One region of the Streptomyces sp. NPDC006235 genome, then DNA from elsewhere that is predicted to be linked to it. Evidence: riboswitches for the same ligand, from Rfam matches in the RefSeq annotation. Region 1 holds a riboswitch; each other region holds the start of a gene.

Region 1 (3,264 bases):
GGTCGCGGGCATGGCGGCGATGCTCGCGACCCGGCTGACGTACTCCCTCGGCAAGAAGGCCGACGGCAAGGCCTCCGAGAAGGGCTACCGGGCCGGCCAGATCGCCTCCGCGGGTCTGGTCTCCCTGGCCCACGGCACCAACGACGCCCAGAAGACGATGGGTGTCATCACCCTCGCCCTGGTCGCCGGCGGCGCCGTCGCCCCCGACTCCGACCCGCCCATGTGGGTCATCCTCTCGGCGGGCATCGCCATCGCGCTCGGCACGTACCTGGGCGGCTGGCGCATCATCCGCACCATGGGCAAGGGCCTGACCGACCTCCAGCCGCAGCAGGGCTTCGCCGCCCAGACCAGCGCGGCCACGGTCATCCTGGCCTCCTCGCACATCGGCTTCTCCCTCTCCACCACCCACTCCGTCTCCGGCTCGGTGATGGGCGCGGGGCTCGGCCGCAAGGGCGGTGTCGTCCGCTGGTCGACGGCGACGCGGATGTTCGTCGCGTGGGGCCTGACGCTGCCGGCGGCGGCCCTGGTGGGCGCGCTCGCCGAGTACGTCACCGGCTTCGGCAGCTGGGGCACCGCGGTGGTGGCCGTCTTCCTCGTCGCCTCCAGCGCGGCGATCTGGAAGCTCTCGCGGCGTGAGGTCGTCGACCACACCAACGTCAACGACGCCGACGAGGCGGAGCCGGCCGGTGTGGTGACCACGGCGATGGCCGCGGTGACGCCGCCGCCGGCCGGCACGGCGACGGAGGACCCGGTGCCGTCGTTCCCGGCCCAGGCCGCCGCCGAGCGGACGCCCTCGACGACGACCACCGTCTGACCCCGCCGACCGGTAACAAGGAAGAGTCTCCGATATGAAGATCGACTGGGCGGCCCTCGGCTCCGTCTTCGGCGTCAGCCTCGTGGTCACCGTGGCCCTGGTGGGCCTGTTCACCCTCGGCATCACCGGCCTGTCCCGCCGCGAACGGGCGGTGGCCCAGGGCGGCTCCGCGGGCCTCGCGGTCACCGGCGCGTACGCGTGCTTCGCCGCGTGCGCGGCGGCTGTGGGATACGGGATCTATCTGATCGTGGCCTGACGGCCCGACCGCACGAGGTTCCCGCCGGGCGGGACAGGACTTCGGTCCTGTCCCGCCCGGTCGTCGTGTGCCAGGGGGTGGTGGTGTGGGCTTCTGCACACTCTCCCCTCGCAGGTCAACGGCAAGTTGACGGCTGAACCCGGCCGTGGTGGACTGCCGGGGCCATTAACGGCGGCAGGAGAGGAAGCCGGTGGAAGTCCGGCGCGGTCCCGCCACTGTCACCGGGGTAGCAATCCCCGGGAGCCAGGAACTCTCACCGCCGGTCTAGTCGAACCAGGGCGTGGACACCCTGAGTGAGGACATATCGCCATGCGCGGCTGCCGATCGAGGTTCAGTACCCCACCCCTGACCACTCCTGCGGCCGGCTGAGCCCATGGGTGCCGGTCGCGTCTTCGCGTACGGCGCCGCCGCCGGTCTGATCGGTGACCTGCTGCTCGGCGATCCCCGCCGGGGGCATCCGGTCGCCGTGTTCGGACGGGCCGCGGGCGCCGTGGAACGGGTGTTGTGGCGGGACCACCGGGGGTGGGGCGCCCTGCACACCGCGGTGTGCGCCGGAGGAGCCGTCGCGCTCGGGGGCGTCGCCGCGCGTGCCGTGCGGAACTCCGCCGTCGCCTCCGTCGCCCTGACCAGTGCCGCCACCTGGGCCGTGGTCGGGGGGACTTCACTCGCGCGGGAGGCACAGGCCATCGGGCGTGCCCTGGAGGCGGGGGACGTCGACGGCGCCCGGGCGCGGCTGCCGCATCTGTGCGGGCGGGATCCGCAGGCGCTCGACGCCGACGGGATCGCCCGGGCCGTGGTCGAGTCCGTCGCCGAGAACACCTCCGACGCGGTCGTGGGGGCGCTCGTGTGGGGGGCCGTCGGCGGTGTGCCGGGGCTCCTCGGGTTCCGGGCCGTCAACACCCTCGACGCCATGGTCGGGCACAAGTCGGCCCGGTACCGGCGCTATGGGTGGGCCTCCGCCCGGCTGGACGATCTCGCGGGCTGGCCGGGGGCCCGGCTGACCGCCGTGCTCGCGACCCTGGCAGGCGACGATCCACAGGGAGCCGTACAGGCCTGGCGGGCCGACGCCGCCAAGCATCCGAGCCCCAACGCCGGGCCCGTGGAGGCCTCGTTCGCGGGGGCGCTCGGGGTACGGCTGGGCGGGACCTTGTCGTACGGCGGGCGCGTCGAGCACCGGCCCGTGCTCAACACGGCCGGGCGCGCCGTCGCCACCCGGGACATCGAACGGGCCGTACGGCTGTCCAGGCGTGTCGGCTGGCTCGCGCTCGGCGTCTGTGTCGCCGCGCGCCGCATCGCGAAAGGGCGTACGTCATGACGGGCGGTGGGCTTCTGGTCGCCGGTACCACCTCCGACGCGGGCAAGAGCGTCGTGACCGCCGGGATCTGCCGATGGCTGGTGCGGCAGGGCGTCAAGGTCGCGCCCTTCAAAGCGCAGAACATGTCCCTCAACTCCTTCGTCACGAAGGAAGGCGCCGAGATCGGGCGGGCGCAGGCCATGCAGGCGCAGGCCTGCCGCGTCGAGCCGACCGCGCAGATGAACCCGGTGCTGCTCAAGCCCGGAGGCGAGAGCAGCAGCCAGGTCGTGCTGCTGGGCAAGCCGGTCGGGGAGCTCAGCGCACGCGGCTACCACGGCGGACGGCAGCAGAAGCTGCTCGGGACCGTGCTGGACTGCCTGGAGCAGTTGCGGGGCACGTATGACGCGGTGATCTGTGAGGGGGCGGGCAGTCCGGCCGAGATCAATCTGCGGCGGACCGACATCGTCAACATGGGGATCGCCCGGGGCGCCGGGCTCCCCGTGCTCGTCGTCGGCGACATCGACCGGGGCGGTGTGTTCGCCTCGTTCTTCGGGACGGTCGCGCTGCTGTCGCCCGAGGACCAGGAGTGCGTCGCCGGGTTCCTCGTCAACAAGTTCCGGGGGGACGTCTCCCTGCTGGAGCCGGGGCTCGACATGCTCCAGCGCCTCACCGGGCGGCGGACGTACGGCGTCCTGCCCTTCCGGCACGGGCTGGGGATCGACGAGGAGGACGGGCTGCGCGTCTCCCTGCGGGGGACGGTCCGGGAGTCCGTCGTCGCCCCGCCGGTCGGCGAGGACGTGCTGCGCGTCGCCGTGTGCGCCGTTCCGCTCATGTCCAACTTCACCGACGTCGACGCGCTGGCCGCCGAACCCGGTGTCGTCGTGCGGTTCGTGGACCGGC
Region 2 (3,264 bases), on a different contig from region 1:
TGGAACTGACGGCGCTCAGCACGCCGTGGGCGCCGAACGGGGCGAAGCCGTGCTCGGTGAAGTTGCCCGGGTGGAAGTTGCCCGCCGCGATGATGAAGATGGCGGCCAGCGGCACGGCCACCTTCCACCAGGTGGCGGCGCTGTTGGTGTGCGCCAGGAGCCGCACACCGAGGAAGTTGATCACGACGAAGACCGCCATGAGGAGCACGGCGACGACGAACCCGCTGGTCGTCAGTGTGCCGTCCTTGGCGTGCTGGAAGCCCTGCGCCCAGTGCCAGTGCCCGGCATAACCGATCATGGCCTCGACCTCGATCGGTGCCACGGTCGCCGCCTGGAGCCAGGAGAACCAGCCGAAGGACATGCCGGCCAGTCCGCCGAACGCGTAGTGCGGATACCGCGCCGTGCCTCCCGCGACCGGGAACATGCCGCCGAGTTCCGCGTGCACCAGGGCCAGCAGCACGATCCCGACCGCGCCGATCAGCCACGACAGGATCGCCGCGGGGCCGGCCGCCACGACCGCCTTCTCGGCTCCGTACAGCCACCCGGAGCCGATGATGGAACCGACCGACGCCCACATGAGCCCGATCAGTCCGACGTCCCGGCGCAATCCGCCGGGCCCCCCTTTTACCCCCGCTGCTGCCTGGTCGACGCTCACCATGAATCAAGGGGCCTCTCGTAAAAGAACTCGGTGAGTTCTGCGAGCAAGAGGCCTCAGATTAGGAATCGGTCAACCGGCGGCAGAAGGCGCGTTGTGCAGCCTTGACCGGGCGCGGGCATTTCCTGGAAAGCGCTTCAGGAATTCTGTACGCGGTGATGAGGAAGTCGTGGGATCTCGATCGCCGGGCAGCGGTCCATCACCATCTCCAGGCCCGCGGCACGGGTCCGGTCGTAAGCCGCCTCGTCGATGACGCCGAGCTGGAACCACACGGCCCGCGCGCCCTTCGCGACCGCCTCGTCCGCCACCGCTCCGGCGAGATCGCTGTTCACGAACACGTCCACGACGTCCACGTCGAAGGGGATGTCCGCGAGACTGGCGTACCCCTGCTCGCCGTGCACCGTCTCCGCCTTCGGATGCACGGGCACGACGCGCTTGCCGTAACGCTGGAGCACCTCGGCCACGCCGTAGGCCGCGCGCCGCTGGTTCGACGACAGGCCCACCACGGCCCAGGTGTCGCCGAGCTCGGTGAGGATCCTGCGGACCGTTGCCTCGTCGCCGTACACCGGTGGCCTCCTGGAGAGTCGCGGAAGAACTGTTGTCCGCACAACGACGTACGGTGCGCGGTGATTCCCGCGCAGTCCCCGTGATAGCTTGCCGAGGCCAGTCGAACCCATGTAGGTGGGTCAGGGAATCCGGTGCGAATCCGGAACTGACGCGCAGCGGTGAGGGGGACGGGCGGGGCCTCGGCCACTGGACGTCGCGTGTGACGTCCGGGAAGGCGCTCCGCACCGGACGAACCCGAGTCCGAAGACCTGCTGGCGGCCCCCGCGGCCGTACGCGGCGGGGGAGCACCGTACGACCGGGCTCCGCGATCGAGCCCTCGACGACTGAGGACTGGTTTCCGTGCCCCTCGCCCCACCCGCCCGTGCCACCGTCCTGCTCGCGGCCGGCGCCCTGCTCCTGGCCGGCTGCGGCGACCCGCCGGCCACCACGACGAAAGCCGCCGTCACGCTCGACAACTGCGGCCACGAGGTGCGCGTCGAGGCCCCGCCGAAGCACGCCGTCTCCCTCAACCAGGGCACCACCGAGATCCTGCTCTCCCTCGGCCTCGCCGACCGTCTCGCGGGCACCGCCACCTGGACCGACCCCGTGATGAAGGGGCTGGCGAAGGCCAACGCGAAGGTGCCGCGCATCGCCGAGAACAACCCGTCCTTCGAACGGGTCCTGGACACCGGCCCCGACTTCGTCGCGGCGTCCTTCGTCTCCACCCTCGGCCGGGGCGGCGTCGCCACCCGCGAGCAGTTCGAGAAGCTCGGCGTCCCCACGTACGTCTCCCCGTCGGACTGCGCCGGCAAGGACAACTCCGGTGACGGGGACGGCGCGCGCGACAAGGCGCTGGGCATCGACACCATCTACGGCGAAGTGCGCGACCTGGCCACCGTGTTCGGGGTGCCGGAACGGGGCGACCAGCTCGTGGCCTCCCTCCAGCGGCGCATGGCGAAGGCCACGCGGGGCGTCCACGCCTCCGACGTCACCCTCCTGTACTGGTTCGCCAACTCCGAGTCGCCCTACATGGCGGGCTGTTGCGGAGCGCCCGGCATCATCACCCGGGCCCTCGGGGCGAAGAACGTCTTCGACGACACGCACGAGGAGTGGCCGCAGATCAACTGGGAGACGGTCGCCGAACGCGACCCCGACGTCCTCGTCATCGGCGACCTCACCCGCAAGTCGCAGACCGCCGAGTCGGCCGCGAAGAAGATCGCCTTCCTGGAGTCCAACCCGGTCACCAGAAACATGGACGCGGTCAGGCACAAGCGGTACGTGCTGCTCAGCGGTCAGGCCATGAACCCGACCATCCGCACGGTCGAGGGCGTGGAACAGGTCGCCGCCAAGCTGCGCGCGTTCGGGCTCGTGAAGTGACCGTCCGCGGGCTCGGGTTCGGCGCCGCTGGGGTCCTGCTGCTGGCCGTCTCCCTGGCCCTGGCGATCACCGTCGGCCCGGCCGACATACGGATCGCGGACGTCTGGTCCGCAGTGGCGGCCCATCTCGGACTCGGCAGCTCGGACCTGACGCCGATCCGCGACGGGATCGTCTGGCAGCTGCGGCTGCCGCGCACGCTGCTCGCGGCCGTGTGCGGGGCCGGACTGGCCGTCTGCGGGGCGGTGATGCAGTCGCTGCTGCGCAACCCGCTCGCCGACCCGTTCGTGCTCGGGGTGTCCTCCGGCGCCTCCACCGGCGCGGTCGTGGTCGTCGTCCTGGGCGTGGGCGGCGGCGCCGTCTCGGTGTCCGCGGGCGCGTTCCTCGGCGCCCTGGTGTCCTTCGCCCTGGTGCTGCTGCTCAGCCACACCCTCGGCGGCACCACCGACCGGGTCGTCCTCGCGGGCGTCGCCGCCATGCAGCTCTTCTCCGCGCTCACCTCCTTCGTCGTGATGACCGCCGCCGACGCCGAGACGACCCGGGGCGTGCTGTTCTGGCTCCTCGGCTCGCTCGGCGGCGCGGGCTGGACCGACGTGTGGCTGTGCCTGGCCGTCCTTGCCGTGGCGCTGGTGGTGTGCCTGTCGTATGCCCGTACCCTCGACGCCTTCGCCTTCGGGCAGGACGCGGCG
Region 3 (3,264 bases), on a different contig from region 1:
GGACGGAGACACGGGCCTCCGGCACCAGGACCCGCAGGGTGCCGTCGTAGCCGCGCCCGGCGAGACCGGCCTGGAGGCGGACCGCCCGGTCGAAGGCCCGGACGAACGCGGTGGCGCCGAGACCGCCCAGGGACCGCCAGGCCGCGGCCCGCGTGGTGTGCCCGAGCCGGGCGGCCTGCGCGTCACGGACCCGGCGCACGGAGTCCAGCAGCAGGAAGCTCATCCGGTACGTCACGAGCGCCACGTCGACGACCGGCGCGGGCACCCCGGCCCGGACCAGCCGCGGCAGCAGGTCGGACATGGGCGTGGTGAACGCGAACAGCAGCACCCCCAGGGACGCCGCCGAGGTGCGCAGCAGCAACTCCCCGGCCCGGACCGGCCCGTCACCGGCGAGGGAGACGAAACCGTTCGGCCCGCCGACCTGCACGAGGAGCGTCAGCGCGCCGGTCACGCAGAAGCCCAGCGGCACCCGGTAGGCCCGCCACAGCCGGATCCAGGGCACGCCCGCCGGACCCAGCAGCACCACCAGGGCGGTCAGCAGCACCAGAGCCGCGCCCGGCCAGGGCGGCAGCGAGATCGCCAGGAGGGTCAGCCCCAGCCCGAGCACGGCCTTGTCCACGGGATGGCGGCGGCGCCAGCGACTGCTGTGCGCCGCCGCGTCGATCGGCAGCACGCGGCTCAGGCCCCTTCGGCCGTGGACTCCTCGGCGGTACCGTCCGCCGGGTTCCCGGAGTCCCGCTCCCGCTCCAGCGCCCGCAGCTCACCCTGCCGTCTGCCCCGGCGCAGTCCGAAGTAGTAGGCGAGGAAACCGGAGCCGAGGGCCGCCTGGAGGGAGAACAGCGCCGACTCGATCTCACCGGACGGCGGTTCGTACAGGGGCGAGAACCAGGGCTCGTAGTCCGGCTCGATCTCGGTGATCGCCGTCTCCGCCTCGCCGTCGGCGCCCGTGAACGGCTCCTTCTTGTGGTCGCCGAGGCCGAGGGCGAGCGGCAGCACGGCGAGCGCGGCCACGGCGAGCAGCAGCAGGAGGTTGATCTTGGTGTTCTTGCTCATCGGGCCACCTCCTGGGTCTCGTTCCGGGACTGCTTGTCGGCGAGGAGCACACCCAGCCGGGTCAGTTCGCCCTTGCTGGACTGCACCAGCAGCCGCATCACGAGCACCGTCAGCAGTCCCTCGCTCACCGCGAGCGGGATCTGGGTGACGGCGAAGATGGAGCCGAACTTGCCGAGCGCGCCCAGGAACCCGCTGCCCGGGTCGGGGAACGCGAGCGCCAGCTGCACGCTGGTGACGCAGTAGGTGGACAGGTCGGCTACGAACGCGGCGCAGAACACGGCGACCATCAGCGGCACGTCGTAGCGCCGCAGTAGCCGGTACACCGCGTAGCCCGCCCAGGGGCCGGCGATCGCCATGGAGAAGACGTTGGCGCCGAGCGTGGTCAGACCGCCGTGCGCGAGCAGCAGCGCTTGGAAGAGCAGGGTGATGGTGCCCAGCACGGCCATGGCGGGCGGCCGGAACAGGATGGCCCCCAGGCCCGTGCCCGTGGGGTGGGAGCAACTGCCGGTGACGGACGGCAGTTTCAGCGCGGACAGGACGAACGTGAAGGCGCCGGAGGCGCCGAGGAGCAGAGTGCTCTCGGGGTGCTCGCGCACCTCACGGGTGAGCGACCGGACTCCGTGGAGGACGAACGGCGCGGACGCGACGCCCCAGGCGACGGCGTGCGCCGGAGGAAGGAAACCCTCGGCAATGTGCATGGCTCAGCAGACCCTCTCCAGCACCTCGTGGATGGTTGACGCGCCTTGGCCGGTCTCCTGGCTCACGGGTCCCACCGCCCGTACTCCGCCTTCCCGGGTTCGTGAGAACCCAGTGGCTGCCCGCGAGGGCTGGAGCCGGACTTCCCGATCACAGTGGCGAGGGCCGCACCGGCATCACACCGGATTTCCCGTTCACCAAGGCGTGGTGACAGTAATGCCGAGATAAGGGCCATGACAAGCCAGCCGAGGGGGCGCGCGAGGGGGCGCGTGAAGGGGCGACCGCTCGCACACCGGCGCGGGAGGGCTCAGTCGTCACCCTCGTCGCCCTCGTCCTCCCCGTCCTCCCCGGACCGCGGAGGCTGTTCCCGCCGGGACTTGTCCGCCTTCTCAGGCGGGCCGCTGCTCACTTCCGGAGTCGGGCTGGTGGGGCCGGGCGTCGGTTCGGCGAGGGTCGGGGTGCCGGGGGCCGTGGGGGAGGGGGTGACATCGGCCACTGTGCCGGCGGCCGGAGTCGTGGCGGCCGCCGGTGCGGAGGCCAGCGGGTCGGCGGAGTCGGCGGAGTCGCCGGGCGAGGGGGCGGCCGGGCTGCTCGCGGACGGGGACGCCTCGGGTTCCGTGCCCTCCGTCGCGGTGTCGTCGGGCGAGAACATCTGCATGCCGGCGAGCATCGCGGCGAGGAAGACGGCCGCCGCGGCCACCACCGCGGCCGTTCTCCGGTGGTTGCCGAGATTGTTGCGGGGCGCGGCGCGACGGGAACGCCCGCCCGGGGCGGTCCGGGACCCCGTGGGCAGCGCGTGCCCGGCCGGGGCGCCGGTGTCGGCCGCCGCGTACGGTCCCGGCCCGGACGACGGCCCCGCTGACGCCGCGTACGGCCCGCTCCCGGAGGCCGGCCCCGGGGATGCCGCGTACGGCCCGCTCCCGGAGGCCGGCCCCGGCGACACCGCCTCCGGCAGCGGCTCGGGCAGCCCCCGCCAGGCGCCCCCGGCGAACCACTCGGCGGCCTGCTGCGCCGTGGGCCGGTCCTCGGGCTGCTTGGCGAGCAGGGCGAGGAGGTAGCTCTCGAAGGCCGGCGGCAGACCGGCGACACCGAGTTCCCGGGGCGGTACGGGGGCGTTGTCGAGATGCTGGTGCAGCAGCGCGACGGCCGTGTCGGCCTGGAACGGCGGGCGGCCGCTGAGGAGCTGGTAGAGCACGCACCCCAGGGAGTACATGTCGGAGGCGGGACCCGCGGGCCGGCCCAGGGCCCGTTCGGGCGCGAGGTAGAGGCCGGTGCCGACGATCTGGCCGGTGGCGGTGAGCGCGGCGCCCGGGTCGTCGAGGAAACGCGCGATGCCGAAGTCGCCGATTTTCAGCGTGCCGCCCGCGTCCAGCAGGAGGTTGGCGGGTTTGACGTCCCGGTGCACGATGCCCTGCTGGTGCGCGGCGGCGAGTCCGGCGGCGGCCTGCGCGCCGAGTCGGGCCACCTGCTCGGCGGGGAGCGCGCCGGAGGCGGACAGCACCCGGGCGAGGCTGT

What was found. Region 1 has a riboswitch for cobalamin ahead of ABZ192_RS05775 (cobalamin biosynthesis protein). Riboswitches for the same ligand answer to the same signal wherever they lie in the genome.
Region 2: it holds a riboswitch for cobalamin, as region 1 does, so the genes downstream of both, ABZ192_RS08885 (ABC transporter substrate-binding protein) here and ABZ192_RS05775 (cobalamin biosynthesis protein) in region 1, are expected to answer to the same signal.
Region 3: it holds a riboswitch for cobalamin, as region 1 does, so the genes downstream of both, ABZ192_RS19605 (energy-coupling factor ABC transporter permease) here and ABZ192_RS05775 (cobalamin biosynthesis protein) in region 1, are expected to answer to the same signal.

Annotation. Positions count from the first base shown of each region.
Region 1 is NZ_JBEXSR010000003.1:368,001-371,264, reverse strand. Features, by position in the region: gene ABZ192_RS05785 (inorganic phosphate transporter) at 1-814, shown strand, start outside; gene ABZ192_RS05780 (hypothetical protein) at 849-1,070, shown strand; cobalamin riboswitch at 1,211-1,345, shown strand; gene ABZ192_RS05775 (cobalamin biosynthesis protein) at 1,444-2,385, shown strand; gene ABZ192_RS05770 (cobyric acid synthase) at 2,382-3,264, shown strand, end outside.
Region 2 is NZ_JBEXSR010000005.1:276,021-279,284, reverse strand. Features, by position in the region: gene ABZ192_RS08895 (APC family permease) at 1-658, opposite strand, end outside; gene ABZ192_RS08890 (CoA-binding protein) at 793-1,221, opposite strand; cobalamin riboswitch at 1,303-1,493, shown strand; gene ABZ192_RS08885 (ABC transporter substrate-binding protein) at 1,562-2,578, shown strand; gene ABZ192_RS08880 (iron chelate uptake ABC transporter family permease subunit) at 2,575-3,264, shown strand, end outside.
Region 3 is NZ_JBEXSR010000015.1:81,958-85,221, forward strand. Features, by position in the region: gene cbiQ (cobalt ECF transporter T component CbiQ) at 1-673, opposite strand, end outside; gene ABZ192_RS19600 (energy-coupling factor ABC transporter substrate-binding protein) at 679-1,053, opposite strand; gene ABZ192_RS19605 (energy-coupling factor ABC transporter permease) at 1,050-1,751, opposite strand; cobalamin riboswitch at 1,781-1,988, opposite strand; gene ABZ192_RS19610 (protein kinase) at 2,057-3,264, opposite strand, start outside.